DNA from 3 places in the Mesorhizobium sp. LNHC232B00 genome. Region 1 is predicted to be linked to each of the others. Evidence: riboswitches for the same ligand, from Rfam matches in the RefSeq annotation. Region 1 holds a riboswitch; each other region holds the start of a gene.
What was found. Region 1 has a riboswitch for thiamine pyrophosphate ahead of thiC (phosphomethylpyrimidine synthase ThiC). Riboswitches for the same ligand answer to the same signal wherever they lie in the genome.
Positions count from the first base shown of each region.

Region 1 (10,646 bases):
CACCGCGCCATGGAGCTCGATCTCACCGGACGTCACCCGCTCCAAGCCGAACACCGCCCGGCAAAGTTCGCTGCGGCCGCAGCCAACCAGGCCTGCCAGGCCGACGATTTCTCCAGCCCTGACCGTGATGGAGGCGTCCGACACGCTACCGGAGACACGCAGCCCCCTGGTCGCCAGCACGATTTCGGCGGGGCGCTGGCTGATTGACGGATAAAGTCGTTCGACCGGCTGGCCGACCATCATCTCGATCAGGGTCGCGTCCGATGCCGCGGCGATGGCCACTGTGTCGATCTTACGCCCTCCTCGCAGCACCGTGACACGGTCCGCGAGCCGACGGATCTCCGCCATGCGGTGCGACACATAGATGATACCGACGCCCCGCGCCTTGAGGCCCGCGATGGCGGCGAACAGTTTTTCCGCTTCACCGTCGGTAAGCGACGCGGTCGGTTCGTCCAGGATGAGTATCTTGGCATCCGAAAGCATGCCCTTGGCAATCTCGACCATCTGCTTTTGCGCCCGGGTGAGCGTTTCGATCTTGCTGGCCAGCTCGACGTGAAAGCCAATGTCGCGGAAGCGTTCTTCCGCGCGGGCACGCATCGCGCGTCGATTCAGGAAAAGCCTTCCCTTGATCTCGCGTCCAAGAAACAGGTTCTCCTCGACCGTGAGGTCGGGGACGAGACTGAATTCCTGGAACACAGCCGCCACCCCGGCATCGCGGGATTTCTGTGGGGTCAGCGCGGAAACGGTTTGGCCGTCGATACGGCAAGAGCCTTCGGTCCAGCCGTAGGTTCCCGCTATCAGATTGATGAGCGTCGACTTGCCGGCGCCGTTTTCGCCGAGAAGGGCATGGACCTCGCCGCTCAACAGCGAGAAGTCGACGCCGTCAAGCGCCACCACACCCCCGAAACGCTTCGTCATACCCGTAAGTTCAAGCATCGCTGACACCACCGAACTCGAAGCAAAAAGGGCGGCAGGCCAGGCCGAGGTCTGCCGCCCATCGAAGATGCGACTATTGTACCGAAAATTCAGGCTTCCACCCATCGGGCGCGAAAATCTGCGTCGGGTCGATTTTGTCGACGTTGTCCTTGGTCACGATACCCGGCGCGACCAGCAGAACCTTCTCATAGTCCTTCTTTTCCAAGGCGCGCACCGCGAGGTCGACGCTGATGCGGCCCATCATCACCGGATACTCGGCGGCAAAGCCAAGCACCTTGCCTTCCTTGACCAGCTTCAGCATCGTCTGGTTCTCGTAAGACGACATGATCACGACATCGTCGCGGCCAGCGTCGGCGACGGCGCTGACGGCCGCTTCCGCCGCAGCAGCCCCGCCCCAGATGACATTGAGATCGGGATAGGTCTGCAGGGCGTCCTCGACGAGGCGCAGGCTTTGCGGAACGCCGGGCTCACCATAGAGCTCGGCCGCGAGCTTGATGTTGCCGGTTTTGATGCTGTCGCGAAAGCCCGCCATATAGCTCTCCGCCCAACCCGATCCCTGCGGACCCGGCAGGCCGATCGCGGTCGTCTTTTTGTCGCCGAGATACTTCTTGAGGTACTCACCCTCCTGAAAACCCTTCTGGTAGGTATCGGGAGTGATGCGCGCGGTGATCGGAGTTTCCAGAATGGGATTGGCGACGGCGATCTGGACAAGGCCCTTGGCGTCGCCCTCCTTCAGCTTGGCCGCCAGACCGGCTTCCGAGATGGCGGCGACGAGGATACCCTGGGCACCGGATGCGACGCAATCGTCGTATTGCGACAGCTGCTTGGGCAGCGCGTCATAGCCGCCAGCCTGCAGGACCGTCACTTTGACACCCAGGCGCTTTGCTTCCTCAACGATACCATAGTCGACCGAGACCCAGTAGCTGTCCTTGAGGTGCGGAAACAAGACGCACAGGTTCCAAGGCTTCTCGGCCTTTTCCAGCGGCACATAGTCGAGTGCCTCGACTTTTTTCAGATCGCCGCCTTTGGCCGCGTTGATCTTGAAGGGCCACCAATCCTTGGCTTGGGCGGCGTTGGGCAGGACGGCCACGCCGGTGACGAAAGCCGCCGCGAGGATGGATCGGAAAGCGTGATTCTTGGTCATGTGATTCCCCATTTTCGTGTGTTCCCGGGTCCGGAGCCGGCGATTTCGCCGGCTCCGCGGTCTGCCTTGGGAGCAGAGGCTTGCTGGCGGATCGTAGTACCGTCTAGGCGAGTTCGCCTTCAGGGCCATCCGCGCCGTTGTTCATTTTCACAGCGCTACCGTACTACTTATAAGTTATAAGTCAATAGGGTTTTCATTAGCCGGTGCTCAGCCGGGAAGGTGTCTTCAATCGCGGTTTCGCTGCCTCGACCGGGATCACAATCCATTTGACGAAAGGTGAGGTCGGAGACAGCAGCCATGCAACTGGCCTCGGCGATGTGGGCTTCCTCGCGACCGACCGGTATGCGGCTTGTCGATCGAGTTGCCTGACATCAAGCGCCGGCGAATAAGTCAAAGCGATCAGCGTGGCCTTCGAATACAGAGCCATTGGTCAGCAGCCGCACTTCGCTATCGACCAAATCGTCATAGGGTCTTTAGGGAGGAGATGTGCCCAGTGCATTCGCGTGCTGCAACAGCCGCGCTGAACCGCACCGCAGCGTGCCATAACACGCTGCGGTCGGATGATTGTTGAAATGACGGTTCCCGCGCACGACCGTGCCGCTTTCCAACTTCTCTCGTCTGGCGCTTGCCAGCCTGAGTTCTTCCTAGAGGTCGGCGCCCGGATTGCGGGTGTTGTCTTGCGACTTCATTCTCCCGGCAGCCGGGCAAAGGCCCGCAACGTGAAGGCTTCTAACGCGGGTTCCCGATGCTTAGTGGGTGGTGCTGCTGAGCAGGGGCAGGGCAGCACAGCCTCCGCCGGCAAGCCGTCGCGGCCGGTTCCCTTGATGGCGTGCCGGCGCAAGTCCCGCGTCACCAGGCTCGCAAATCGCGATGCACGTCCAGCCATTGCGACATGGTTTTGCCAGCTGAGAGGCCGATCCCGTGTGCGGCGAACAGTCGAAACACTGATTGGTCGGTGTGCGTTCTTGGCGTATTGTGCAGCACTTCTGGCATTACTGGCCTTGCGGGGGTGACGAGTCGGTCATGCGACAGTATGGATGTCCCTATCGGAATAGCCGGTCCGCCTTATCGGTCGTCACACCCGCATATTGCTCCGCTTCTAGGGAACACCCCATCACGCGAGGAAAGACATGGCCACATGCGCAGTATCGCCAATCTAGCCGTTGGGCCGACGGCCCGGCGCTTGGGCCAGTCCACCGGCTATAACCCGCGTCACAACTTGATCCACTGATCCTAGGTGACGACAACGTTGTTCGTCATGATTTGATGGGGCGGGGATTGGCCCAAAAGCGAGCCCCCCAAACTGTGCGGTTGCCAAATACGCAATGGAGTGAATTGGAATGATCATCGTAACAGGCGCCACGCACGGGATTGGGCGGGCCTGCGTGGAGAAACTTGCGTCTGCCGGTTCCAGAGTGGTGGCGACCGGCCGAGATGCAGAAGCGGGCGCGGCGCTCGAACGCGCCAATCACGATGTCACGTTCGTTGCCGGTGACATCGTCCGTGAAGACGATTGCCGCCGTGTCGTCGACCGTGCGCTTGAACTTGGCAACGGCCGGCTCGCGGGGCTCGTGAACAATGCCGGCATGTCGAAGCGCATTGCCTTCGCCACCGCCACCCAGGACGATTGGGATGAGGTCCTTGCGGTTAATGCACGCAGCGTCTTTTTCTTCATCCGTCATGCGCTGGACGGCTTGCGGCTCGGGAGGGGTTCAGTCGTCAACATGGCCAGCATCGCCGGAAAGACGGGCGAAGAAGGGCTCGCTGCCTACTGCGCCTCAAAGGCCGCGGTCATCGGGCTGACGCAGGCACTCGCGCTGGAGTTCGGCGAGGAGATCCGCTTCAACGCTGTCTGCCCCGGCCAGATCGAAACACGCATGATGGGCAACATCATAAGCGATGCACTGCGCAAGAAGCAGCTCGAACTGCGGATCCCTGCCAACCGCTTCGGTGCCCCTGAAGAGATCGCTGATGTGGTCGCTTGGTTACTTTCGAATCAATCGAGCTATGTCAACGGCACGGTGGTGACTGTAGACGGCGGGGAAACAGCCGGCCTGCGCACACCGCGCGTCGCGCAGATCGATGGTGCTTAGGGCAATTCAGCTCAGCCGGAGCCGCGCTCGTCGAAATAGCGCAGAAGACCATGTGAGCCTCGCTGGATGTCGTTCTCGATCGCCTCGCGGGCCCTCTTCCTGTCGCCAGCCCTCAAGGCCTCGATGAGATGGTCATGTTCTTCCGCGCCGGTGTACCCGCGCGGAGTTTCCCGATCGTAAACGTTAAGGATTGGACCCATCGAGGCCCACATGCTTTCGATCTGTCCGATCAGCATCGGCATACGCGACAGGCGGTAGACGCCGAAGTGGAAAGCGCGATTGGAGGATCGCGCTTCCTTGATATTACCGGCCTTATGGCTCTCTACAAATGAGGCGCGGAAGGTCTCAAGCTGTTCGAGATCGGCGGGGGCAAAATGGTCGGCAGCGTGTTCTGCCGCAAGCCCTTCAAGTGCCACGCGGATCAGCTTGATCTGAATGTAGCGGGCGCGGCTGAGGTCTGGCACCGCGGCGAACCTGCCGGAGCGCAACTCGAGCGCCTGCTCGCTGACGAGCCGCAGACAGGCTTCGCGCACCGGCGTAATGCTGGTTCCGAGCTGCTCGGCAAGATCCTGCATAAGGAGACGATCGCCCGGCGCGAAATTGCCGATGATCAAGCCATCCCGCACCTTGCTGTAAATCCGCGCGGACAGGCTGCCCATCTCCTCGGGCTGCATCTTCATAGGGCCCATGGGACTCCCCTCGTCTCTGCTGCAGCTCTACGGAAATGTCGATTGACGCGTTTCACTACGTTTATAAGTTATAATTGCTGCCTATATTTTGTTATTCAGCGGCAGACAAGTACGTGTACGTTAATTGTCTGCAGCAAACATGTCCGTTTTCATAATTATTTGTGAAATTTTGTTTCATATAAAAAAAACAAGGAGACCCTTCTTTTCCGATTCTCACAATGTGACGACAGAAAAAGGCGCGATCTCATCTGCGTGGCATGAGTTGGTGTGCGGGAGATGATGACATCTGAAGGAGCCGGGAAGCTTACATGTCAATTTCCAGTCTGATGGGCAGAAATTTCCGATTCTGAGGCGACTCCGAACCGGCTGGACCGACGATGACGTCGGCACCGTCAAGATGATCCTGCAGGCCAGCAAGTCCAAACGCTGCGTATGGCGTTTGCAGAGCGTTTCGCCGCCGAAGGGCTTCAAGGGCTGTTGCGCGACAAGACGCGGCCCTCGCGCATTGCAGCTCTCGGACCCGAAAGCCCGCCGAGCGCAGCTCTGACAAGGCCGCGACAGGAATCGAACGACGACTGGCCAGAATTATGAAATCCCTTGCGACACTATGCAATTTCAGACATTTCAGTAACAAATAGATTTAACATTCTCTTCACTTGCACTTTGGGGCGCGTTACCCGAATTAGCTGGAGCGGCCGAAACCCCCGCAAGATCAAGCGCGTAGTCGAAATCCAATCTTGCTGGTGCTTGTCGAGGGATGCGACGGGATGGGCCGGCGCAGGTGCGCTGTGAAGCAGCACTGAGCGCGCCGAAAAACGGCTTCCCAACAGGAGATTGATTTGGATTATGTGCAGTATTTCGCCGGAAGAATCGAGCAACTCAAAGGCCGTGGCGGGTATCGTGAATTTGCCGATCTGGAGCGTCAGTCTGGCAACTTCCCAAAGGCCTGGCTCAATAGGCCCGACGGCCGAAAAGAGATAACCATTTGGTGCACTAATGATTATCTCGGTATGGGGCAGCACCCCAAAGTGCTATCGGCAATGAAGCGCGCCATCGATGCCAACGGCGCAGGATCGGGAGGATCCCGCAACATTGGTGGCACCAACCATTATCACGTGTTGCTCGAGCGGGAGCTTGCAGGTTTCCACAATAAGGAAGCAGGATTGATTTTTGTTTCCGGCTTCAGCTCAAACGATTCATCCTTGAGTACATTGGCATCTTTGATGCCGGACACAATTATTTTTTCTGACGAGCACAACCACGCTTCAATTATTAGTGGATGCCGCAACAGCCGGGCCGAAAAGCGCGTCTTCCGGCATAACGACGTTGCGCATTTGCGGGAGCTTCTGCGCAGTGTAAATCCTGCAAGACCCAAGATCATTGTTTTTGAATCGGTATATTCAATGGACGGTGACATTTCACCGATCAAAGATATCTGTGACATGGCGGACGAATTTGGCGCAATGACGTTTCTGGATGAAGTTCATGCATCTGGAATGTACGGTCCGAAAGGCGCCGGCATTGCCGCGGAACTTGGCATCATGGATCGTCCAACCATCATCGAAGGAACGCTAGGTAAGGCGTTCGGCTCGATGGGGGGTTATGTGACCGGACCTGCCTCCATTGTTGACAGCATACGAAGCTTCTCGATCGGTTTCATTTTCACCACGGCGCTTGCGCCAGCCCTAGCGGCTGGTGCGCTGGCAGCGCTGCGCCATCTTCGCGATTCAGATTCAGAACGAATTGATCTGCACCGGAAAACGAAACTTTTAGTCGGATTGCTGAAAGAGGCGGGCATCCCCGTCATGCCGACCCGAAGCCACATCATTCCTGTGCTTATTGGTGATCCATTCCGTTGCAAGGAAGCGTCCCGCCAGCTTCTAGATCAGCATGGAATATACGTTCAGCCAATTCTGGCGCCGAGTGTTCCGGTGGGAACCGAGCGGTTCAGGGTGACGGTTACGCCTGCCCATAGTACGACAGATATTCGAACGTTCGTCGATGCGCTCAGGCAGGTTCTGCAGCGGGACAATCTTGGCAAGGCTGCCTAATGTAAATGCTGGGAACGACAGGGCTAGCAGCCTCAGACCTGATTATATCAGCCGGGCTCGCCGAGGTGGAAGCGGCGGTCCGCGATCCGGTTCTGACGCCCGATCGCATCTTCGAATGTCATCGGAAAGCAGTTCCGTAACCCGCAATGACAGCTTTCGCGATCTTAAATGATGTGACTCCATGATTGAATGGGGCCGTTTGACGACTCGCTGCTTACACATCGGGCCGGTTCCAGATTCAGGGCTCACCATGAGCCGGTATGACCAGAGCGCATGTTCTTGTGCTGCGAGTTTGATGTGGCTTGGCGTGCCCTACCCGAGGGGTAGGTCACGCCCAGGCCCACGGGATCACACACCAACCCCAGCTAACCTGGTGTGAACGGAGCAAGCCTCCGACGCCGCCCTAATCAACAACGCTGCAACAGATCCTTCAAATCAATTTACAAGATTTTTACAACCGTCAGTCGTTGACAATGGTACGGCACCGCGAGTCTGAGGTCCGGCACGGCCATAAAAGTGACGCCGGTTACCCTCGGACCGCCGCCAGCACGCAACATCGGGATTAACAGCAATGGTAAGAAGAAGAGCGCTCATATTGGTCGAAGGCCATAGGGGTACTGGTCAGCTATACGTCCAAGCGGCTCAGTGTCTTGGTCTTCATCCAATTACTCTGACGGCTGATCCACCTCGGTACGACTATCTTTCGGCGGAAAACGTTGAGGCAATCCGTGTCGACACTGGCAATCTCGAAGCGTTGGTCCGCGAATGTTCGCGGCTGCGTGCTACCCACGACATTGCTGGCATTACTGGCTTTGCCGGGGACCATGAATCGATCTATGCGACAGTTGGCAAGCTTTGCCGGCATTTCGATCTACCGGGGCCGAACCCTGAATCGATTGAACGAAGCTGCGACAAATTCAAGCAACGCCAACTCCTCGCGCAGGCCGGCGTTCCAATACCGGCTTATCGGTTGGCAACGAATGCGGCGGAGGTAGAAAGCTCGGCTGCAGAGATCGGCCTGCCCGTGATTCTTAAGCCGGCAGTAGGCAGCGGCAGCATCGGTGTCCGATTGTGCCGCAGCCTCGAAGACGTAGCCGAACATACGACCTATCTATTGGGCGGAAAGCACATATGGCGGTCTACACCGAAAATACTCGTCGAAGAATTCGCACAGGGCCCGTTATATAGCATTAATGTTATGGGGAATGAGGTCGTTGCGATTTGCGCCAATGACTTTGGTCCCCTCCCCCATTTCGTCATACGTGAGGTGACATATCCGGCCCTGCTAACCGATCAGGAGCGTGAGCGCATCGCCGATGTTTCGCTGAGCTGTTTGCGGGCTCTCGGCCTTGGCTGGGGGCCAACTAACATTGAACTCCGGTGCACGAAACGCGGTCCAGTTGTCATTGAAGTCAATCCGCGTCTTAGTGGCGCGCCCGACCCTCAACTGGTCCAGTTAGCTTACGGTGTCGACCTCGTCACCGAGCACATCAAGCTTGTCATTGGCGAGGAATGGGATCTGCGCAAAAAGCATTCGCATACTGCGGCCGCGCGATTCCTGCTTCCTGATCAAGATGGCACCCTGGACTGGATTGGTGGCGACACTCAGGCAGCTGCTATATCAGGTGTGGCCGAGGTCAAATTGAATGTTGAACCCAAGACACCGATCGTCAGGAAGGGGGATTTCCGAGACTGGATTGGACATGTCATTGCCACTTCACCCAGCCGTGCTGAAACCGAGGGCGCCCTTCAGCGAGCGGTCGCCTTGATCGATTGGTCGATCACCCCTTTTCCGGCGACAATAGGAGGTGATCGAGAGCACGATGTTTGTGGGGCGTTCGGGCGGCCCACCAGTTCTGTTCCGATCAGGCATTGACGGCTTAAGATCCTTGAAACGCAGCAGTTCCGTCTACGTCAATGTCACATCAAGTTTGACGAGGCAAATGCAGCTTTGGCCACACCTGCCCTACCTCCCGCGGAACTTCTCCGCGACCCGTGGCGAGGCCGTCGGCCCAATTTGGGCCCAATTTGATTGCCGCCCACCGCCGCCGCAGGACGAACACGCGCTTGACAAGACAACCCCGGCCCGTTCAACTTGAGGCATTCACCAGGGGAGTCCCGGCAAGGGGCTGAGATACTGCTGGCTTTCGCGGCGCAGTGACCCGTTGAACCTGATCCAGTTCATACTGGCGTAGGGACGGTGCAAGCGCTCTGCGGGAGTTCACGCCCGAGGTCCTGTTTCGGCAGGTAGACAGAAGCGTCTTTTCATCCTTCCGGCACAGAACTGGGTCTCCAATGCATGAGCAAAGGAGCCTCAAGATGAATGCCCTCACCCCCGCCGTGTCGACGGGACCGCTGCCTGCTTCGCGTAAGATCCACAAGCCCGGTGCCATCCACCCGCAGATCAGGGTGCCGATGCGCGAAATCTCCGTCCATCCGACAGCCAGCGAACCGCCCGTCACCGTCTACGACCCGTCGGGCTCCTATACCGATCCGGCTGTCGAAACCAGCATCCAAAAAGGCCTGGCCCGGCTTCGCCACGAATGGATCTTGGCGCGCGGCGATGTCGAGGACTGTGACGGCCGCCACGTCCGGCCGGAGGACAACGGTTTCGCGACGGGCGAACGCCTGACGCCAGAATTTCCCATCCGCCACCGACCGCTCAGGGCCAAAGCAGGCAAGGCGGTGACGCAGCTTGCCTATGCACGCGCCGGCATCATCACACCCGAAATGGAGTTCGTCGCCATCCGCGAGAACCTTGGTCGCGAGATCCTGCACGGCAAGCTTGAGCGCGACGGCGAGGCTTTCGGCGCGATGCTGCCCGATTTCGTCACACCCGAATTCGTCCGCGACGAGGTGGCGCGCGGACGGGCGATCATTCCCGCCAACATCAACCATCCCGAGAGCGAGCCGATGATCATCGGTCGCAATTTTCTGGTCAAGATCAACGCCAACATCGGCAACTCCGCCGTCACATCGTCGATGGCCGAAGAGGTCGAAAAGATGGTCTGGGCGATTCGCTGGGGCGCCGATACGGTGATGGACCTGTCGACCGGCCGCAACATTCACAACATCCGGGACTGGATCGTGCGCAACGCACCGGTGCCGATCGGCACGGTGCCACTCTACCAGGCGCTCGAGAAGGTTGGCGGCATTGCCGAGGATCTGACCTGGGAGGTGTACCGCGACACGCTGATCGAACAGGCCGAGCAGGGCGTCGACTATTTCACCATCCACGCCGGCGTGCGGCTGCATTACATCCCGCTGACCGTCGACCGGGTCACCGGCATCGTCTCGCGCGGCGGGTCGATCATGGCAAAATGGTGCCTGCACCATCACCGGGAAAGCTTCCTCTACGAGCACTTCGCGGAGATCTGCGACATCGCCAGAGCCTATGACGTATCCTTCTCGCTCGGCGACGGCCTTCGTCCCGGCTCGATCGCCGATGCCAACGACGCGGCGCAGTTCGCCGAGTTGGAGACGCTCGGCGAGCTGACGCAGATCGCCTGGGCGAAGGATTGCCAGGTGATGATCGAGGGCCCCGGCCACGTGCCGATGCACAAGATCAAGGCGAACATGGACAAGCAGCTCGCTGTCTGCGGCGAAGCGCCCTTCTATACGCTTGGACCGCTGACAACCGACATCGCGCCGGGCTACGACCACATCACCTCAGGCATTGGGGCCGCCATGATAGGCTGGTTCGGCACCGCCATGCTCTGCTACGTCACGCCCA
Region 1 is NZ_AYWP01000036.1:29,587-40,232, forward strand. Features, by position in the region: gene X743_RS141650 (sugar ABC transporter ATP-binding protein) at 1-936, opposite strand, end outside; gene torT (TMAO reductase system periplasmic protein TorT) at 1,010-2,080, opposite strand; gene X743_RS141635 (SDR family oxidoreductase) at 3,421-4,173, shown strand; gene X743_RS141630 (GntR family transcriptional regulator) at 4,185-4,853, opposite strand; gene hemA (5-aminolevulinate synthase) at 5,702-6,913, shown strand; gene X743_RS141620 (acetyl-CoA carboxylase biotin carboxylase subunit family protein) at 7,485-8,789, shown strand; TPP riboswitch at 9,013-9,129, shown strand; gene thiC (phosphomethylpyrimidine synthase ThiC) at 9,233-10,646, shown strand, end outside.

Region 2 (10,646 bases), on a different contig from region 1:
ACCTCGATATGCGGTTCGCACCCTGGATCACACCGAAGCGGTTGCACGACCACGGCATGCTGATGGTTTGGCCGGGCAGTCGCGTGCCACCGCAGCTGCACGCATGGCTGGACAACATTCAGGTCAAGACCGTCCTTTTCAACTGGTCGCAAGAGGCGCCGCCGGTGGCGATCAGTTTTGCCGCCATCCCGCCCGGCGCGCGCCTGCCGGTTGCTGTCGACGGCCCGACTGGACAACCGCACAGCTGAAGTCCACGATCCCGTTCCGCGTCGTGCTATTTCTTCGGTGCATGGCCGCACGCACTGCCGGCGCCGCGTTCGGGCGACTGGACGAAGTCGCCGACAATGCCCATTTATGGGAAATCCAATTTGTTGTCGTGCAATTCAAGACGGAACCGCGGTCCGTTTTTCCGTGAATTGCTTTTTGAGGAGAGGTGACATGGCGACTTCGACCGAACGCGCAGTGCTTGCCGGCGGCTGTTTCTGGGGCATGCAGGATCTGATACGGCGCTATCCCGGCGTCATCTCGACTCGTGTCGGCTACTCGGGCGGCGATGTGCCAAACGCCACCTATCGCAATCATGGCACGCACGCCGAGGCGATCGAGATCAATTTCGATCCGGCCGTGATTAGCTATCGGACGCTGCTGGAGCGTTTTTTCCAGATCCACGATCCGACGACACGCAACCGACAGGGCAACGATGTCGGGATGAGTTACCGTTCGGCGATCTACTATACCAGCGACGAGCAAAAGAACGTCGCACAAGACACCATCGCCGACGTGGATGCCTCTGGGCTGTGGCCCGGCAAGGTCGTCACCGAAGTCGCGCCGGCTGGTGCCTTCTGGGAGGCCGAGCCGGAGCATCAGGATTATCTGGAGAAATATCCCAACGGCTACACCTGCCATTTCGTCAGGCCAGGCTGGAAGCTGCCGGTTCGAGAAAAAGCGGTGCCATAGATTCAGCCATACGACAGGATTTCAGAAGCCGCGGAGCGAGCGCTCCGCGGCTTCTTCTCATTGCAAATCCTACTTGCCGCAATGGTTGTCGTTAACCGTCGGCGCTGTGGTGCCCGGCGACGTGCCATTGGCATCGGACTGCGCGCCCTGTGGATGGGCAGGGCAATTCCGATCCGCGTTGGAATTCATATCATCCAGCGTGCCAGTCGTGCTGTTGGTCACCGACGGGTCGACCGTGTTCGGCGAAGCTGGCGTATTAGGATCGACCGTGACCGACCTGCCGCTACCGGCTCCGTCGGTGCCGCTTGTGCCATTGCTCTGCGCCATGGCCGATGTCGCCAAGCCGATGGTGAGCGTCGAAGCTGCGAGGATTCTCATGAACATGGTTTGTCTCCATTTTCTGTGAACTCGTCGCGTAGCGACTGGTAGGACAACCGCTCGGTCTGGTGAAGGTTCCCGATAAATTCTCGCGCCGGCGGAGCCAACCGCTCCCGCTCTGGCGCAATGCTTTTGGCGCAGTTCGCTGAAAAAAACGGCTTCCCCAATCGGTCGAATGGTGCTTTAACGCGCCCATCCACAGGGGTGCTCCGTACGGTCGGGGCTGAGACGGGGGCGGCAAGCCCACAGACCCTAGAAGCTGATCTGGGTAATACCAGCGGAGCGAGGCGGGCTATGTTTTCAGGCGCACAGATTTCCCTATATCCCATGGCCGACGATTTCGTCGGCGTCATTTTGGGCGCGCTCGGTGCGCTCGATCCCTATCGTGACCGGCTCAGGATCGAGACCGACGACATCTCGACCTTGCTGGTCGGGCCGCCCGAAGTGCTGTTCCCGGCTCTGCGCGACCTGTTCGTGGAGGCCGCGCGCAGCGGCAAGCATTGCGTTTTGTCAGCCGCCATTTCGCGTGGCTGCCCAGGCGAGCCGGACGATCCGATCTGCCGCTCCGAGGCCTTCGGCGGGCCTGTCGGGCCGCTCGGCCCGCGCAAGGAAGCCGCCATCGCAGCCGTGCATGGCGCGGTCGCCACCGGCCAGCCGGCGGCGGCGCAATTCTCGCTTTATGTGATGGGTACCGGCGACCACATGGACGAGATCTATGGTTGCATCGATTTCTTGAAACAGTCCGGCGTCTACGATCGCTCCAAGAATTTCTGCACCAAACTGCGCGGCGATACGGGCGCGATCTTTTCGGCGCTCAACGAAGCTTTCTGCCGCTTCGGGCCGGGTGCCGGCCATGTAACCCTCGACGTCACGGTTTCCGCCAACAGCCCCACCGCTGTCTGAACCGCTCGCGCCGATGCGCGACCGTCAAGGTTGTCCTCTCGTGGTCTCATCGTCATTCAACCGGCCGCGTCACCTCGCGGGCATCCTCGCCAAGGCAGTGCCGGCCATAATGTCGGTCGGGCTGCTGCTCGTGGCCTGGGAACTCTACGCTACCTATTCCGGCATTAAGCCGACGACGCTGCCGGCGCCCTCACGTGTCTTTGAGCAGGCGATGCTCAATCGTGACGCGCTGGTCGACAACGCAGTTCCCACTATCCGCGCCACGCTCATCGGTTTCGTCTTTTCACTCAGCGCCGCTTTCGCGCTGTCGATGCTGGTCGACTTCTTCCAGCCGCTGCGGCGCGCGCTTTTTCCCGTCTTCATCGTCAGCCAGACCTTGCCGCTGGTTGCGATCGCGCCGCTGGTGGTGCTGTGGTTCGGCTTCGGGCTGGCGCCCAAGATCATGCTGGTGGCGCTGGTTACCTTCTTCCCGATGCTGGTGGCGCTGGTCGAGGGCTACGAGGCAACCGAGCCCGAGATCGGCCAGATGCTACGCGCCATGGGGGCAGGGCGCTGGCGCGTCTTCGTGCTGGCGCGGCTGCCTTCGGCGCTGCCATATTTCTTCGCTGGCCTGCGGATCTCCATCACCTATGCCGTCGTAGGCGCCATTTTCGCCGAATATGCGGGTGCCGCCAAAGGGCTGGGCATCTACATGCTCAACGCCAAGAACAATTTTCGCCCCGACCTGGTGCTGGCCGCCGTCGGCGTCAGCGCCGCGCTTACTCTCATCCTGTTCGGATTGACGGTGCTGCTGCAGCGCTTTGCCATGCCCTGGGAACGGGCCGCGGGCAAGCAAGCCGCGGCAAAGGCGGCGCGAAGATGAGCCGGCTTAATTTGCGACATGTGCGCAAGGCGTTTGGCGGGCTCGACGTGCTTGCCGACATTTCGCTCAACGTCGGTGCCGGCGAATTCGTCTCGATCCTCGGGCCTTCGGGCGCCGGCAAGTCGACGCTGTTCCAGCTTCTGACCGGCGCCGAACATGGCGAAGGCGAGATGTTGTTCGACGGCGCGCCGCTCGACGATCATGGCCGGCATTTTGCCTTCATGCCACAGCGCGATGCGTTGATGCCGTGGCGGCGCATCCTCGACAACGCGACACTCGGGCTCGAAGTGCAAGGCATCAAGCGCAAGGCAGCACGGGCGCGGGTCGCGCCGCTGTTCGCCGAATTCGGACTTGCCGGCTTCGAGCGGCATTTTCCGGCGCAGCTTTCGGGCGGCATGCGCCAGCGCGCGGCGCTGTTGCGCACCGTTGTGCAGGAGCGCGACATGCTTTTGCTCGACGAGCCTTTCGGCGCGCTCGACGCACTGACCCGCGCCGCCATGCAGCGCTGGCTCGAGCAGATGTGGCGGCACCATCGCTGGACGGCACTGCTCATCACCCACGATGTGCGCGAAGCCGTATACCTGTCCGACCGCATCTATGTGCTGTCGGCGCGCCCGGCCCGTGTGCTGCGCGAGATCAGGGTGCCGTTGCCGCGTCCGCGCGACCCGACCGGTGCCGCCGCGCGCCAGGCCATCGCACTCGAGGCCGAGATCCTCGACATTTTGCTTAACCCTCAACCCTCCAAAGGACATCAACATGACTGATCTGACGCGCCGGCAGGCCTTGCTGCTTACCCTCGCCAGCGGCCTTCCGCTAATCGCCGGACCGGGCCGCTCTTTCGCGGCGATGCAGAAAATCACCGTCGCTTTGGACTGGACGGTCAACACCAACCACATCGGGCTGTTCGTCGCCCGCGACAAAGGGTTTTATTCGGGCGCTGGCCTCGAGGTCGACATTCTGCCCTACAGCGATACCGGCGCCGGCACGCTGGTCGCCAACCGTGTCGCCGATTTCGGCATCAACGGCACCATCAGCCTGTTCACCCAGAAGACCGCCGGAGCTGACTTGAAAGCCGTCTACGCCGTGGTGCAATCCGAAACCGGCCGGCTGGTGTTCAATGCCGCGCGCAGCGACATCAAGAGCCCGAAGGACCTTGATGGCCTGACCTATGGCGGTTTCGGCAGCGCCTGGGAAAACGCGCTGATCTCGACCATCATCCGCCACGATGGCGGCAAGGGCAATTTCGAAACGGTGACGCTCGGCACCTCCGCCTACGAAGCCCTTGCCAACGGCACCGTCGACTTCACGCTGGAGGTTTTGACCTGGGAGGGCGTCGAGGCCGAACTCAAAGGCGTCCATCAGCGCAGCTTCGTCTATGCCGACTATGGCGTGCCCGACGAGCACACGACGCTGATCTCGTCGAGCGAGGCGTATCTGTCGGCGAACCCTAAGCTTGCGGAGGCCTTCATCGAGGCGACGCAGCGTGGCTACCGGTTCGCCGTCGAGCATCCCGATGAAGCGGCCGCGCTGCTCATCGCCGCCAACAAGGATGCGCTGATCAATCCGGCGCTGATCGAGGCCTCGCTGAAGGTGCTGATCGACGGGCACTATCTGCGCGCGGAAAACGGCGCCATCGGCACGATGGATCCGGCCAAGATGGATGCGATCGGCGACTATCTTTTCACTGCGGGCATTCTGCGCGACGCCGATGGCAAGGTTCTGACGCAACGCCCTGATTTCACGAAGTATTTCAGCAATTCAACTCTGGGCTAGGGGAGGCCAATCCGGCTCTCGGAACTGATGGGTCCTCATCAATCGCGCGGATGCGCAGACCTTGGCTAATTCCGGGCGATCTCATAGAGCAAAGTTGTTTTGACGTGCCGCCCGGGCTCGCCCTGCAGCGAAAGAGCGGATGTATATAGTTTCGCGACTGCCGGGCAGAGACCTTCGAATTCCGGGCTGACATTGGCTATGGCATTCATCTCGGTGGGAGTGCCGCCAGCGTTGATGAAAGCGTCGGCCAGCAGTGACCAGTCCTCATCGCTGGCTGAAGCGGCAGCCAGACCGCTCTTCTTCGCCGCGCCGAAGGCGTGGAACAGGGTGGCTCCGATCTTGTCCATGTCGGTCAGGAAGTCCTGATCCGGCATGCTGAGCGCGTCCGGCCCGTTGCGAAGGTAGTTGTTGCAAGTGATTGCGGTTTCCCGCGCCATGACATGGTTGAGCATGGCCAATTGTGCACGCAGCGCCTCGGCGGCATTGCCGTCTGGGGACGAAGACAGCAGGGATGCATATTTTTGCCTGAGGCTGGCGACCGCCATCCTGCTCGTGTTTCGCACTTGCTCCACGTTTCCAAGTCTGGCCACGGCAGTGATCTTTTCCACGACGGCGTCATAGTCGTCTGGAAACTCCTGCTGGATCGCCATGAATATCTGGCTTCCCTGGCTCTGAATCTGTTCGCTCACCTGAGCTGTGGTCAGGGTCTGCGGATCGGGCGAGCCCGCCACTGTCTGGTAGAGATATTTGCCGCCGGAAAAACCGAGCGCCCAAGGCAATATCTTTACCGCAACGAAAGACAAAGCGGCGACCGCCGTCACGCCCAAGCCTCTCCAACGCGCCATCGCCGACCCTCCCTAAACTGTCTATTTCGCGCCGAGGCTCAACGCTTTATTGCGGTCGGCCTCGGCACGCTTGTGGTTGCCCTTGGCGTCCCACGCCTTGCTGCGCACTTTGTAGGCGGTGGCGAAATCTGGTTTGAGCTTTATCGTCTGGCTCAAATCGGCGATGGCCCCGTCATAATCCGCCTTGCTGATCCGGATCACGCCCCGGCCCAAATAGGCGAAGGGGTTCTTGCGGTCGAGGCCGAGCGCCTTTTCGAAATCGCGCAGCGCTGCGGCGTCCTCATGTCTGCCCATCCATATGAGGCCCCGATCGGCATAGACCTTTGCGTCCCTGGTATTGAGACTGATGGCCTTGTCGTAGTCCGCAAGCGCACCGTCGTAATCTCCCTGGAAACCGAGATTCTGGCCGCGGTCGTAGTAGGTCTCGGCACGATTCGGATTGAACGCGATCGCCTGGCTGTAGTCAGCGACGGCATGAGCGTAGTCCCGCTTGGCCTCCCAGGCCATTGCTCGCGCCAGATAGGCGTCGTGGAACGCCGGAAAGAATGCAATCGCCTTGCCGTACAGGGCTATGGCGCCGTCATAGTCGTTCTTCTCATGCAGCGTCCAGCCCTTGCTGAACGCCTGCGCGGCTGGCGAAGCGCTGCTTGGCTTGGTCGGCGCCTCGCCAACGGCTTTGCCTGGCATTTTTGAGGCGTTCGCTTTCGCCGCCATGGCGATCTGGCGGCCCTTGCGGGCGAGGGCCAGCTTTGGATCGAGCTTCAGCGCCTGGTCGTAGTCGGCAATGGCCTGGTCGTACTCGCCCTTGGTGAACCAGATGCTGCCGCGCCCGAAATAAACCGGAGCATATTGCGGGTCGAGTTCGATCACGCGGCTGTAGTCCGCGACGGCACGATCCAGTTGGTTCTTTTTGCTCCAGGCGACGGCGCGACCGATGTAAGCGTCGACATAAGCGGGATAGAGTTCAATAACCTTGCCGTAGTCCGTGATGGCTGCGTCATATTTGCCTTTCGCGACAAGCGACGTACCGCGGCCGACATAGGCCGAGGCTTTCCTTGGGTCGAGCGCAATCGCCTTGCTATATTCGGCGATGGCGCGATCGAATTTGCCCTTATCGTAGAACGCATCGCCACGATCCATGAAGGCTTGGAGGTTCCTGGGATCGGAACCGACGGTGAGCGGCGCGGCGCCGCCTTTCTTCAAGGCGGCCACGGCCGCCTTGCGGACGACCGCGTAGTCCGGATTGCCCGGATAGAGTCTTATCGCCTGGTCGAAGTCGGCAATCGCGCCGCTGTAATCCTTGCTATCGGCCCGTTCTATGCCGCGCCCGTAGTAGCTGGGGGCATCCTTGGCATCGATCTCGATCGCCGCCGAATAGGCTGTGATCGCTCGCTGGGCATCGCCCTTCACGTGCCATGCCATGCCCATGCAGAAATAGGCATCCACCAGCTTCGGATCGAACGCGGCGGCCCGACCGCAATCGGCGAGGGCACCTTCGGCATCCTCGGTGGTGGCCTTGGCCATGCCTCGGCGAACATAAGCAGAGACCATATTTGGCAGGAGCTCGATCACGCGGTCATAGTCGTCAATCGCCCGATCATAGGCGCGCTTGTCGTTCCAGGCGTTGCCGCGGCCGAAATAGGCGAGGGGGCTGTCGGGGTCGAGCGCGATCGCCTTGCCATACGCGCTGATTGCCTGGTCATACTTGCCGGCATCCGACAGGCTGTCGCCGTGCCGTACCGCGGCCAGAACGCGCGGGTCGGTCGCCTGAATGAGCTTCGCCATCTCAGCGGTCGAAAGCTTGGCCTCGGGCTGGCTATCATTGTCGAGGTCCTGCGGGACCGCAGGTTCGGCGCCGGGTTGCAGCTCGGCTTTCGTCGCCACCGCTGCCCTGCGGCTGGCGAGATAGTCCGCATTGCCTGGATCAAGCTCGATCGCCTTGTCGAAATCGGCAATGGCGCCGTCATAGTCTTTCCTGCCGGCCCTCGCCATGCCGCGCCCGTAATAGCTCGCGTCATCCTTCGGATCGATCTCGAGCGCCGCCGAATAAGCGGCGACCGCGCCGGCAGCGTCGCCCTTCGCTTGCCATGCCATGCCCTTGCAGAAGTATGCGTCGCGCGCCTTTGCATCGAGTGTTGCAGCCCGGCTGCAATCGGCAAGCGCGCCCTCGGCATCGCTTGACGTAACCTTGGCGAGACCCCGGCGAAGATGCGCCGCGGCAAAATTGGGGGCGAGTTCGATGACCTTGTCGTAGTCTGCGATCGCCTGCTTGTAGGCGCGTTTGGCAGCCCAGGCCTTGCCGCGACCGAAATAGGCAAACCGGTCGTTCGGATCGAGCGAGATCACCTGGTTGTAGGCGCCGATCGCCTGATCGTACTTGCCCATGTCCAGGAAGGCATCGCCGCCAAGGACCGCTTCCAGGGTTTGCGGATCGGTCGCCTCCATGGCCCTCGCGGCCAGCGTGTCTTGTGTGGCCGTAATATTCGGAACGACGGCTCGCGGCTTCGGCTGTCGTGCATCCGGCGGTGGAGCCGACTTCCTCTCGTTGCCCGCAACCCGTTCACTGCAGCCTGCCGCCCATTTTGGATCGAGTTCGGCGGCGCGACGGCAATCCTCCGCCGCACCGGCCGTATCGCCCTTCAGTGTCCTGGCGGCGGCCCGGCTGAAATAAGTTTCAGCGCTCTCCGGATCGAGGCTGATCGCCTTGTCGAAATCGAGAAGTGCGCCTTCGACACTATACTTTGCAAGCCGCGTTTCGGCGCGTTCAAGCAAGGCTTTTGCGGCTGCCGGGTTTCTTGTCTCCGTGACAGGCAGCGGAGCTGTTTCGCCAGGTGCGCGTTGGCTGCAAGAGCCTGCGCGCTTCGGCTCGAGTTCGATGGCGCGCCGACAGTCGCTGGCGGCAATCGCGTGGTTTCCTTGCGACGCTTCGGCGAACGCCCGGTCGTAAAAAGCTTCGGCGTTGTAAGGATCCAGCTGGATCGCGAAGCTGAATGACTCTATCGCGCCTGCGACGTCGCCTTGCACCTGCTGCTCCAGCCCCCGTTCGAGGTTCCAGGCAACGAGTTCGGAGTGATCCTCTTTGGGATATAGTTGTAGCGGTTCGTACAGGGGGGATGCGCCAGGGTCGGGCGATTGTGACACAGCCGGCGCCTTCGTGCCGACCGGTCCTGTGTCACAAAGACCTGCCTTCTTCGGATCGAGTTCGATGGCCTTTCGGCAATCGGCGACTGCACCGACCGTGTCGCCGCTACGTGCCCGCGTGAGCGAACGGCCGAAGTAGGCGTCGGCGTCCGTCGGTTTGAGGGCGATCACCTTGTCGAAATCAGCGATGGCGCGGTCGTCGTCGCCGCTGTTGGTCAAGGCGACGGCTCTGTTGTAGTGGCCGTCGATGCTGGTGGAATCGAGCCCAACCGCCCGATCGGCGTCTGCGAAGGCGCGAGCCCAGTCGCCCTTGGCGATCCAGGCGGCACTGCGATTGGTATAGGCGTCCACGCTCTCGGGATCGAAGCCCGTGGCCGCGTCGAAATCGGCGATGGCAAGGTCGTAGTCGCCCCTGGAAGCGCGGGCTATGCCGCGGTTGACATACGCCTGGACATCCCGCGGATCGCTCCGGATCGCCTCGCCATATTCGGTGATCGCCCGGTCATGGTCGCCCTTTTGCTGCCAGACCACGCCAAGATTGTTATGCGCTTTGCCATAGTTCGGATCGGCCGCGATCGCCTGTTCGAAATCGATAATGGCCGCGTCGGTTTTGCCTTTGCGGAAGAAGGCCAGGCCACGGCTGTAGTAGGCATCGCTGGAGTCCGGCTCGAGACTGATGGTGACGTTGAAGTCAGCAATGGCGCGGTCGTTTTCCCCCTTGTTGTACCAGGCAGACCCGCGGTTGAAATAGGCGATAACGCGGTTCCGCGACGGCTCCGTCTTGTCCTCGGCAATCGGCGTGCAGGCGGCAATGAGTTGGTCGGCATCGACCTTGCCTTCGCTGAAGCAGACGGCGTAGTCCTTGCCGGCGGCGAGCGCGGCCGTGTTCAGTGCGAGAAAAGCGGCAAGGCCTGCCGGCCACCCTCGGCGCAAACCTCTCGCCAGCAAGCGCGATCCGATCGCGGCGGCGACCAGCCCCGCAGCCTTCCAGCTCACCATTTCACCGGTCCTCCCCCCGAAAACCTTTGATCGTTTCAATGACAATCGACTCATTGTTCTTTATTTGTTCCAAAAATGCAAGCATAAATTGCATACGGCTGAGACGATAGGCACTTCCTAGGGGCTCGCATGCCTTTCGGAAGCCCTATTTAGTGCCGATCTGAGCTTTTCGGTTAACGGCCCGGCAATGGTTGCGTGCAAAGGTCACCCGGAGGGATCATTGGGGTGCTTGGCTTGCTCATGTCTAAAAGTGAAACCCTTTCGAGCGCCAATGAGAGCGGGATTCTGTCCGCGGCACGAAAGAGCGAAAACCTGATCGACCTGCGCGAAGGCTTCTTTCGTGTGTGTGCGTTGGCCTTTGCTGGCATATTCGTCTACCGCGGCGTATCCCATCTCATCGAGGATCCGACCCGACTCAACATTGCGTTGCTGGCAATCTCCGAGGTGCTCACCTTCACATGGCTGATGCTGTCGCGGCGCCCGGTGACACGCGACTGGAACCCTCTCACCGTGATTGTCACCATGATTGCCAGTTTTGGCGCCGGCTTCATCACGCTGGAACCGGGAGCGGCCATCATTCCGGTGTATGTCGCAGCCCCGCTGCAGATACTGGCGGTGTCGTTTGTCATCTGGGGGAAAGCATCGCTGGGGCGTTCGTTTGCCTTGCTGCCCGGCAATCGCGGCGTGATGACCGGCGGTGCCTACCGCCTGGTGCGGCATCCAATCTATGCCGGCTACCTTGCCGGCCATATCCTGTTCCTGCTGTCGGCCTTTTCCTTCTACAATCT
Region 2 is NZ_AYWP01000030.1:66,023-76,668, reverse strand. Features, by position in the region: gene X743_RS143285 (hypothetical protein) at 1-248, shown strand, start outside; gene msrA (peptide-methionine (S)-S-oxide reductase MsrA) at 439-957, shown strand; gene X743_RS143295 (hypothetical protein) at 1,027-1,341, opposite strand; TPP riboswitch at 1,526-1,639, shown strand; gene X743_RS143300 (YkoF family thiamine/hydroxymethylpyrimidine-binding protein) at 1,630-2,238, shown strand; gene X743_RS143305 (ABC transporter permease) at 2,348-3,100, shown strand; gene X743_RS143310 (ABC transporter ATP-binding protein) at 3,097-3,864, shown strand; gene X743_RS143315 (ABC transporter substrate-binding protein) at 3,857-4,873, shown strand; gene X743_RS143320 (hypothetical protein) at 4,939-5,694, opposite strand; gene X743_RS143325 (tetratricopeptide repeat protein) at 5,740-9,858, opposite strand; gene X743_RS143330 (isoprenylcysteine carboxylmethyltransferase family protein) at 10,099-10,646, shown strand, end outside.
Region 2: it holds a riboswitch for thiamine pyrophosphate, as region 1 does, so the genes downstream of both, X743_RS143300 (YkoF family thiamine/hydroxymethylpyrimidine-binding protein) here and thiC (phosphomethylpyrimidine synthase ThiC) in region 1, are expected to answer to the same signal.

Region 3 (10,646 bases), on a different contig from region 1:
TGAGCACCGTCACCAGGCCTTCCATGACATTCTCGATCGCGGTGCGGTGCGGGAACAGCTGGAAATTCTGGAACACCATGCCGGTCTGCAGGCGCAGGCGCCTGATGTCGGCGGTCGCCACCTTGATGCCCGGGCGGAATTCCAGCGTTTCGTCGCCAATGCGGACCGTGCCCGATGTCGGGATCTCCAGAAGGTTGATGCAGCGCAGCAGCGTGCTTTTTCCCCCACCCGAAGGGCCAACAAGCGCGGTGACGCTGCCTTCGTCGATGGCGACGGTCACACCCTTCAGCACCAGATTGTCGCCGAAGCGCTTTTCGATGTCGGTGAGGCCGATCATGAGCGTGCCTCCAGGAAGCCGCCATAGCGGTTGAGCCGTTCCTCCAGCCGCGTCTGCAGGGCCGACAGCACCGAGCTCATCGCCAGATAGAGGATTGCCGCCTCGACATAGAGGATCAGCGGCTCGTAGGTGGTGGCGACGATGCGCTGCGCCGCCTGGAACATCTCCGGCACGGTGATGGCGGCTGCCAGCGAGGTGTCCTTGACCAGCGAGATGAAGGTGTTGGACAGCGGCGGCACCGCGACCCGGCCGGCCTGCGGCAGGATGGTGCGCCGCATCGCCTGGCTCCAGGTCATGCCGATCGAATAGGCGGCCTCCCACTGGCCTTTCGGCACCGAGCCGATGGCGGCGCGGATGATCTCCGACGTGTAGGCGCCGATGTTGAGCGTGAAGCCGATCAGCGCCGCGGTCAAGGCATCGAGCAATATGCCGACCGATGGCAGGCCGTAGAAGATCAGGAACAGCTGCACCAGGAGCGGCGTGCCGCGAAATATCCAGACATAGAAGCGCACGAGCGCGACCAGCGGCTTGGGTCCGAACAGCCGGCCGAGCGCCGCGCCCAGGCCGACCGTCAGGCCCAGCACGAAGGACAGCAGCGTCAATGGCACGGTGAAGATCAGCGCGGCCCACAGCAGCGAAGGCAGCGACTCCAGCATCAGTTGCAGCCAGTGCGGCACGAAAGACCCTCCAGAATGCTAGACGTCAGCCATATCACGACAAAAGCGGCAAACCGTCAAAGACGGCTCGCCGCTGGATGCATCGCACGGGCCGGGAACCGGCCCATCCCAGGAAAACTTACTTCGAAACGTCCTGGCCGAAATAGGTGTCGGCGATCTTCTGATAGGTGCCATCCGCCTTGATGTCGGCCAGCGCCTTGTTGATCGCGGCGACCAGCTCGGGATCGCCCTTGCGCACGATGACGCCGGAATAGTCGGCGTTTTCCTCTTGCGCGGCGATCTTCACATTGGCGTCGGGCTTGTGCTTTTTGAAGTCGAGGAACGACAGGCTGTCGTTGATGGTGGCGTCGGCACGGCCGGTCAAAAGCAGCTGGATCGACTGGTCGAAGCCATCGGTGCCGACCAGCTCGGCGCCGTTCGTCTCGGCCAGCTTGCCGAAATTCGAGGTCAGTGACTGCGCCGACTTCTTGCCCTTGAGATCGGCGAAGGTCTTGATGTCGGTGTTGTCGCCGCGCACGATCAGCACCGCCTTGGACGCGATGTAGGGGTCGGAGAAATCATACTTGGCCTTGCGGGCGTCGGTGATGCCGACTTCGTTGATGACGGCATCGTAACGGTTGACGTCGAGGCCGGCGATCAGTCCGTCCCACTTGCCCTCGAGGAACTCGACCTTCACCCCGAGCTTGTCGCCGATCGCCTTGGCGATTTCGACATCGAAGCCGACCAGCGCGCCGGAAGCGTCATGATAGGTGAAGGGTGCGTAAGTGCCTTCCGTGCCCACCTTGATGACCCCGGCCTGCTTGATCTGGTCGAGATTGGCGCCGGCATGGCCCGATGCGACAGCCAGGGCTTGCAGCGTTCCGGCGATGATGAGCGACTTGAGCCATTTCATTTTTCTGTGATCCCGTCCTTGGCCGGCAACCCGGCATGTTGTGAGGGCTGGAAAATGACAGATGCAGGTCGAAAAAATAAGGAACGAGATTTCAAAAACGATGGATTTCTGAAACCGCATTCTCCGAAGGAGACTTATTCGCAGCATCCTGATGGTCCAGGCAACCGCTGCGAAATCGCCCGGATGATACCGCTCGCCTGCCCGCGCGGGCGGAACTTTTCTCGCGCATGGCAGTTTTGGCTGTTCTAGGGCACGACGCCGCGATTTCAACCCGACGCCCTGCCAGTTCGTTATTCGCATCGCCTGAGCCAGGGAGTGCCTCATGATGGAAGACACGGCAGGACGGACCATGGTCCGCGCGGCCATGAAGGCCCCCTACCTGGAGCGTGACGAGGAGCATCGGCTGGCCCTGCTCTGGAAAGAAGACAACGACCAGAACGCTTTGCACAGCATCACCGTCGCCCATATGCGGCTGGTCATTTCCATGGCTTCCAAATTCCGCCATTACGGCCTGCCGCTTGGCGACCTGATCCAGGAAGGCCATGTCGGCCTGCTCGAGGCCGCCGCGCGCTTCGAGCCCGAACGCGAGGTGCGGTTCTCGACCTATGCGACATGGTGGATCCGGGCCTCGATGCAGGACTACATCCTGCGCAATTGGTCGATCGTGCGCGGCGGCACGAGTTCCGCGCAAAAGGCTCTGTTCTTCAATCTCAGGCGCTTGCGTGCCCGCTTGGCAAACGGCGCCGAGCCGCTCTCCAACGAAACCCTGTATCGCGAAGTGTCGGTTGCGCTTGGTGTTTCCGAAGCCGATGTGGCGATGATGGATTCGCGGCTGTCGGCTCCGGATTCCTCGCTCAACGTGCCGCTGGCCGACGATGCGGGCGCCACCGAGCGGATGGATTTCCTGGTCTCGGACGATCCGCTGCCCGATGAGGTCGTCAGCGACCGCATCGATGTCGCGCGCCGCTCCGTCTGGCTGAAAGCGGCTCTCGCCGCCCTCAACGCCCGCGAACTGCGCATCATCGAGGAACGCCGGCTCAGCGACGAGGGTGCGACGCTTGAGGCACTCGGCGAAACGCTCGGCATTTCCAAGGAACGCGTACGCCAGATCGAGGCCCGCGCCATGGAAAAGCTCAAGGTCGCGCTGGTGAAGCAGAATCCGGAGTTCCTGGCGACAGCCGCCTGATCGCGAAGCCGGCTCTTACTTGTCGGTGACGATCTTGACCTTGTCACCGGCCGAAACAGCGGCACCCGGCGACAGCGCATTGAGCACGCGGAACAGGTCGAGCTTGCGGTCGACGCCCACCATCTGCGCGGCGAGCGAGCCCATGGTCTGTCCCGGCTGCACGGTGAGCACGCGGATGTGCAGCGGCTTCAGGGCCGCTTTTTCAGCAGGGCTCAGGATACGGAACGACCCGCTGACCGAGCGTGCCACCGTGTCGAGCGAGGTGCTGGCCGAGGGGGCCGCGGTCAGCAGCCGGTAGACCTGGCCGCCGGCGCGGATCACCGCGATGTCGAACTGCCAGCCTTCGGCGCCGGCATGCGCGGTCGCCGCCTCGTTGCCGTTGATCGTTTCCTGCTTGACGGTGCTGTCGTCGAGACCGGCGACCCAGCCGCTGCGGATGTAGTCGGTCAAGGCGCGGTTCTTGTCGATCGAAACGCCGTCGAAGCGGATGGCTATGTCACCCGGCCCGGTCGCCGTCACCGCTGCCGCGGAATTGTCGATGATGAAGCCATCCGGCACCGTGAATGACACACCGAGGCCCGGATGCAGGAAGGTCTCGCCGCGCACATAGCCTTCCTCCGGCGTATCTCCGTAGAGCAGGCCGTCTATGCCGGCGAGGAAGGAATCGCGGTCGCGCGTGCCGACGCCGGGTGCGCCGAACTGGCGGGCATGGCGCTGCGCCAGATCGATGCGCTGCGGCGTGTTGGGGTGCGTCGCCAGGAAGTCGAGGCTGGCGTCGGTGGCACCGCTGATCGAGCGGAAATCGGTATAGGCCGACATCGACTGCAGGAACCGGCCGGCGGCGTATGGATCATAGCCGGCTTCGCCGATCGACTTGATGCCGATGGCGTCCGCTTCCAATTCCTGGTTGCGCGAGAACTGCGCCAGCCTGAGCTTGCCGCGGATCAGTGCCGCCTTGGCGGTCGGGCTGTCGCCGAGCACATCCGAGACCACCTTGGTCGCCAGGCCTTCCTCGGCCTCCAGCTGCTGGCGTTGCAGGCCGTGGTTGGCGGTGACGTGGCCCATCTCGTGCGCGATGACCGCGGCGAGTTCGGACGAATCGTTTGCCAGCGCCAGCAGGCCGCGCGTGATGTAGAGATAACCGCCCGGCAGCGCGAAGGCGTTGACGTTGGGCGAATTCAAGATGGTGATGCGGTAGGTCTGGGTCGGATTGGCCGACACCACGGTCAGGCTGCCGACCACCTTGGCGACCATGCGCTCGAGCTTGGGATCGGAATATTCCCCGCCATAGGTCGCCAGGATGCGCGGGTGCTGCGCCTTGGCTAGTTCGGCGAGTTTGTTGTTGGCGCCGACATTGTCGACCGTGATCGGCCTGTCGGACGGCTGGAAGCCGGATTCCTGGACTGCCGGAGGTGTGAACATCTGGCAGCTTGCGAGCGCCACGGCAAAACCGGCCAGCGCCAGAAAGCGCGCCAGCGGGTTCCATCTTGGTCTGTCAACGCCGATCGCCAGAACGGCTTCCTTTCGGGTCCCGGCGCATGACCGCGAAAATCGGGGGCGATCTTCGGAATTGTCATGCGCAAACAAACTACTACAGCATCCGTCACACGTCCCTCGGGGCGTGCGGCGGATGCTGTAGGCAAATCACGGCCTGTGCCGGACCAATAGGGCGGACCTAGCCACACTACGTCTGCCATGGCAAGCAAGCGCCACTTCGCCCGAAGCCGGTTTGACCGTAAATTATGTCCGCTTCCGGGCAATATCTCGTGATACGGCATCCCCAGCACCGGCACCGATATAGCGCCGGAACGCCTCGGGACCAGCCCCGGCAAAGAAATCGTCGGCGGAGCCGGTGGCCGCGACGGCGCCATTGTCCAGAAACACCACATTCTGGCCGATGCGGCGCGCATCCTGCGGCTGGTGCGTGACGAACAGCACCGTCATGCCATGGTCGGCATGGACGCCGGCAACCAGGTCGAGCATGTCGTCGCGCAAAGCGGGCCCGAGCGAGGCGAAGGGTTCGTCGAGCAGCAGCACCGGGCGATCGCGCACCAGCACGCGGGCCAGGGCGACGCGCTGGCGCTCACCGCCCGAGAGTTCGCGCGGCAAGCGTTGTTCCTTGCCGGCAAGGCCGGTCCGCGCAAGCGCGTCGGCAATCGCCGCGCGGTCGGCCTCGGTCAGCCGCAGCGACGGCGAGCGGCCGAGCCCGACATTCTGCTCGACGCTGAGATGAGCGAAAAGGTTGTTTTCCTGGAACACCATCGACACCGGCCGCGCCGCCGGAGGCGCGCCGCCGACATCGGCCCCACCGATCAGCACACGGCCGGAGCGTGGCGTCTCGAACCCGGCGACCAGGTTGAGCAGCGTCGATTTGCCCGAGCCGCTCGGCCCCATGATGGCGGTGATTTCCGCTGCGGCGAACGCGACATCGAAGGCAAGCGGCGCCTCGCCATAGCTGAACGAAACCTTATCCAGCCGCACCGGAACACCTTTCCTGCCAATCGCCCCGTCTTTCCTGCCAATCGCCCCGTCAGACATCGCGGGCCATTCCTTTCCCCAGCCGGTCCGCTGCCAGGACCAGCGCCAGGCAAACCAGGCCGAGCAACAGTGCCAGGCCGGCGGCATCCGCGGTGCGGTAGCTGCCCATGCGCGCCAGCAGAAGGTAGGGCAATGTCTGCACGGAATCACTGCCGAACAGCGCGATGACACCGAGATCGCCAAGCGACAGCGCCATGGCGAAGGCGAAGGCGGTGGCGAGCGGCCGCCGCAGCGACGGCCAGTCGACCAGCCGCAGCCTGGCCCAGCCCGCTATGCCGAGCTGCGCGCAGAGCCGTTCGTGACGCTCGCTGCCCGCATCATAGGCGGGACGGACGGCGCGCAACGCAAAAGGCATCGCCATCACCGCATTGACGGTGACGACCATGACCGGGGCGATGGCGAAGACATCGCCGGCATGGCGCAGCAGCAGGAACCAGCCGGCGCCGATGACGATGGGCGGCACGACCAGGACGAACCCCGCGCCGGTATCGGTGGCGTGTTCGAGCAGCGTCCTTGGCCCGGAGCGGCGGTTCAGCGCCAGCGCTCGGCGCGCCATGGTCAAGGCCAGCGACAGCATCACCGAAAGCAGCGCCGACAGGAAGGCCAGCACCGCACTCGTCAGCGTCGCCTGCCGAACTGCGGCCTCTTCGGCGAGCCGGCCGAGATCGGCGCCAAGCCCGGCGATCACCGTGGCCGCCATCGGTCCGGCAACGAACAGCAGCGCCAGCACGATGAGCGCCGCGTTCAGCCAGGTCTCGGTCCGGTTGACGGAGAGATAACGGCGCGGTGCGACCGGCAGGTTGGTGTCGCCGACGATATTGGCGCCAAGCCGCGTCAGCGTCAGCACCACGATAAAGGTCAAGGCGATCTGCAGCAGCGTCAGCGCGACCGCCCGCGCGGGATCGAAATCGAAGCGCAGCGCCTGATAGATGCCGACTTCCAGCGTCGTCGCGCCTGGTCCGCCGCCGAGCGTCAGCACGATGGTGAAGGAGGTAATGCAGAGCATGAAGACGAGCCCGGCGACGCCGGGCAAGGCGGCGCGCAGCGTCGGCCATTCGATCAGCCGGAACGCCGGCCGCGCGCCCATGCCAAGCTGGCTCGCCAGCCGCCACTGGTCGGCAGGAATGGTCTGCAGCGTCTCGAGGAACAGCCGCGTGCTGAGCGGCAGGTTGAAGAAGACATGGGCGATAAGGATGCCGGACAGGCCGTAAATGCCTGGCCAGCCCTGGCCGCCGACCGCGCCGAACAGGCCGGCGAAATAACCGGCGCGGCCGTAAAGCGCCAGGATCCCGAGCGCCGCGACGATGGCCGGCAACGCCAGCGGCACGGCAAAGAGCTGCAGGATGAAGGCGCGGCCAGGGAAGCGCGGGTGCCGCGACAGCGCACGCGCCACGAACAGCGCCGGCATGACCGACAGAAGTGTCGAGAGCGCGGCCTGCCAGAGCGTGAAGCGCACGACGCGCAGCAGATAGGGATCGAAGGCCGCCCAAGCGCCCGTGAGATCGTGGGCGCCCTCGACAAGCAGCCCGGCAAACGCGCCACCGATCAGCAGCGCGATCGCGGCGAGCCCGATGATGCCTGCGGTGACGCGGGGGTCAGACGCGCGTTGCACGCTGGACCGCCTGTCTTCGCGTCGCGGCACTTACAAAGGATTGTGCTCTACGGCGCCCCCCTCTGTCCTGCCGGACATCTCCCCCACTTGGGGGGAGATTGGCAGTTTCCGCGCTTAGCTTATATCTGCAGCGTCGGCGATTTGCGAAATCACCGATGACGTTCGATCTCCCCCGTTGTGGGGGAGATGTCCGGCAGGACAGAGGGGGGCGCCGTAGAGCAATCATCTTCGCTCGGTTTGCCTCAACCCTACTTGCTCATCACCGAAAGCCATTCGTCCACCCAGGCTTTGCGGTTGGCGGCGACCTCCTCGGGGTTGAACAGCAAGGTCTTGGTCGGCTTGACCAGTTTGTCGAAGGCCGGGTTGAGCGGCTTGTCGGTCTTGCCGGCAGGGAACATCCAGTTGGTCTCGGGGATGGCGTCCTGGAATTTCGGGCTGGTCATGAAGGCCATGAACTTTGCAGCCAGCGGGTTCTTGGCGCCCGTGGTGGTGATGCCGGCGACCTCGATCTGCAGGTATTCGCCCTCCTCGAAGGACGCCGCCTGGTAGCGCTCGCTGTTCTCGGCGATCATGTGATAGGCCGGCGACGTGGTGTAGGACAGCACCATCGGCGCCTCGCCCTTGGTGAACAGGCCGTAGGCCTCGCTCCAGCCCGGCGTCACCGTCAGCACCTTCGCCTTGAGCTTGGCCCAGGCCTCCGGCGCCTTGTCGCCATAGACCGACTTGACCCACAAAATCAGGCCGAGGCCGGGCGTCGAGGTGCGCGGATCCTGGATGACGATCTTGTCGTCGGCACTGCCCTCGACCAGTTCCTTCAGGCTCTTGGGCGGTGTCTTCAGCTTCTGCGTGTCATAGACGACGGCGAAATAGCCATAGTCGAAGGGGACAAAAGTATCGTCGCTCCAGCCGCCCGGCACATCGACGTCGCTGACCGCGCCATGCGGCACGAACAGGCCGGTGGCCTTGGCGTCGGCGGTGAGATTGGTGTCGAGGCCGAGCACGATATCGGCCTTGGTCGAGGCCCCTTCGAGCTTGACGCGATTGAGCAGCGCCACGCCGTCGGCGACCGAGACGAACTCGACATCGCAGCCGCATTCGGCCTCGAATTCCTTCTTCACCACGGGGCCTGGACCCCAATCGGCGGTGAAGCTTTCATAGGTGTAGACGGTGAGCTTGTCCTTGGCCAAGGCCGGCCCGGACAGCGCCAGAACCGCTGCCGAGACAAGAGAGTATAAAAGCGTGCGCATCGGCGCCTCCTTCGTTCGAGTTGAAAGGAATTGAGGCGTCGGACTGTCCGAAACGTCTAATCCCTCCGCCGGTACAAACCGGATCAGGTTCAGCGGGTTGGCGAGACTGCCTCTCAGCCGGTCCGCGAAGATCGCGTCCGGCACCCCGTTAGAGCGTTTCGACACATAGGCCGGGCCAATGAACCGCGCAAGTGGAGTTTGCCGCCTTCCGTTTCGCGTGTCGGGCTGGTAAGGGCCACACGATATGAGCACATTCACCATCCTGCTTGGCGGCGATCTCATCCGCACGCCGCGGCTCGACCGCCAGATCGAAGGCTGCCGCGTGATCGCCGCCGACGCCGGCATGAGCCATGCGCAGCTGCTCGGCCTTGTCCCGGAACTCTGGGTGGGTGATTTCGATTCGGTGCCGGCCAATCTGCCTGACGATCTGGCCGCCGTGCCCCGCCAAACCTTTCCGCCGGAGAAGGACAAGACCGATGGCGAACTGGCGATCGCCGCCGCGCTCGCGCGCGGCGCGACCCGCCTGGTGCTGGCAGGCGCTTTCGGCGGCAAACGGGCCGACCATGCTTTCCTGCATCTGTCGCTCGCCCTGCGGCTGGCCGAGACCGGCACCGGAGTGGTGCTGACCAGCGGCGCCCAGGAAGGCGTACCCTTGCTGTTGAGAAAGACAGGCTTCGACTATGCCGACGGCACGCTGTTTTCGATCCTCGGCTTTTCAGACCTTGCCGGCCTGACCGTCACCGGCGCCAAATGGCCGCTGAACCATGTCGAGGTGGCCTTCGGTTCATCGCTGACCATCTCCAACGAGGTCAGGGGCGGCCTCGAAATCGCGCTCGGCCATGGCCGCGCGCTGCTGCTCGCTCATCCCTATCCCTTGCCCGAAAGCTGACATGGCCCCGCCTCTTCTCAATCTCGACGGGATAAAACTGACCTTCGGCGGCACGCCGCTGCTCGATGGCGCCGCCTTGACCGCTTCGGCCGGCGACAAGATCGCGTTGGTCGGCCGCAACGGCTCGGGCAAGTCGACGTTGCTCAAGATCGCCGCCGGCCTGATCGAACCCCAGGACGGCGAGGTGTTCCGCCAGCCTTCGGCGACCGTGCGCTATCTGCCGCAGATGCCCGACATGGAAGGCTTCGCGACGGTCCGCGCCTATGTCGAGGCAGGCCTCGGCCCCGCCGATGATCCCTACCGCGCCAGCTATCTGATGGAGCATCTCGGCCTGTCGGGCGAGGAGCGGCCGAACGATCTGTCCGGCGGCGAGGCCAGGCGCGCTGCCCTTGCCCGCGTCATGGCGCCGGAACCTGACATCCTGCTGCTTGATGAGCCGACCAACCATCTCGACCTGTCGGTCATCGAGTGGCTGGAAGAAGAGCTTGTCCGCACCTCGTCGGCACTTATCGTCATCTCGCACGACCGCCGTTTCCTCGAACGCGTCTCGCGCGCCACCATCTGGCTTGACCGCGGCCAGACCCGCAGGCTCGACAAGGGTTTTGGCCATTTCGAGGAGTGGCGCGATCAGGTGCTGGAAGAGGAAGAGCGCGAGCAGCACAAGCTCGGCCGCCAGATCGTGCGCGAGGAGCACTGGCTGCGCTATGGCGTGACGGCGCGGCGCAAGCGCAACATGCGCCGCCTCGGCGAGCTGCAGACCATGCGCAAGAATTTTCGCGGCCATCGCGGCGCCGAGGGTTCGGCGACCATGGTGGCCAGCGACGCCGCCGAATCCGGCAAGCTGGTGATCGAAGCCAAGAACATCGAGAAGAGTTTTGGCGATCTCACCGTCGTCAAGGGGTTCTCGACCCGCATCCAGCGCGGCGACCGCGTCGGCCTCGTTGGGCCGAACGGCGCCGGCAAGACGACGCTTTTGAAGATGCTGACCGGCGAACTGGCGCCCGATGCAGGCTCGGTCCGGCTCGGCACCAATCTCGAAATCGCCACGCTCGACCAGAAGCGCGAGGCGGTCGACCCGCAGGAGACCCTGGCGCAATATCTCACCGACGGGCGCGGCGAAAACCTCGTCATCAATGGCGAGCAGCGCCATGTCGTCTCCTACATGAAGGATTTCCTGTTCAAGCCGGAACAGGCGCGCACGCCGGTGCGCGAACTGTCCGGCGGCGAACGGGCGCGGCTGATCCTGGCGCGCGTGCTGGCGCGGCCGG
Region 3 is NZ_AYWP01000061.1:2,835-13,480, forward strand. Features, by position in the region: gene X743_RS138120 (amino acid ABC transporter ATP-binding protein) at 1-337, opposite strand, end outside; gene X743_RS138115 (amino acid ABC transporter permease) at 334-1,014, opposite strand; gene X743_RS138110 (amino acid ABC transporter substrate-binding protein) at 1,133-1,906, opposite strand; gene X743_RS138105 (RNA polymerase factor sigma-32) at 2,229-3,092, shown strand; gene X743_RS138100 (M48 family metalloprotease) at 3,108-4,514, opposite strand; gene thiQ (thiamine ABC transporter ATP-binding protein) at 4,833-5,630, opposite strand; gene thiP (thiamine/thiamine pyrophosphate ABC transporter permease) at 5,623-7,242, opposite strand; gene thiB (thiamine ABC transporter substrate binding subunit) at 7,491-8,489, opposite strand; TPP riboswitch at 8,533-8,647, opposite strand; gene X743_RS138080 (thiamine diphosphokinase) at 8,734-9,378, shown strand; gene X743_RS138075 (ABC-F family ATP-binding cassette domain-containing protein) at 9,380-10,646, shown strand, end outside.
Region 3: it holds a riboswitch for thiamine pyrophosphate, as region 1 does, so the genes downstream of both, thiB (thiamine ABC transporter substrate binding subunit) here and thiC (phosphomethylpyrimidine synthase ThiC) in region 1, are expected to answer to the same signal.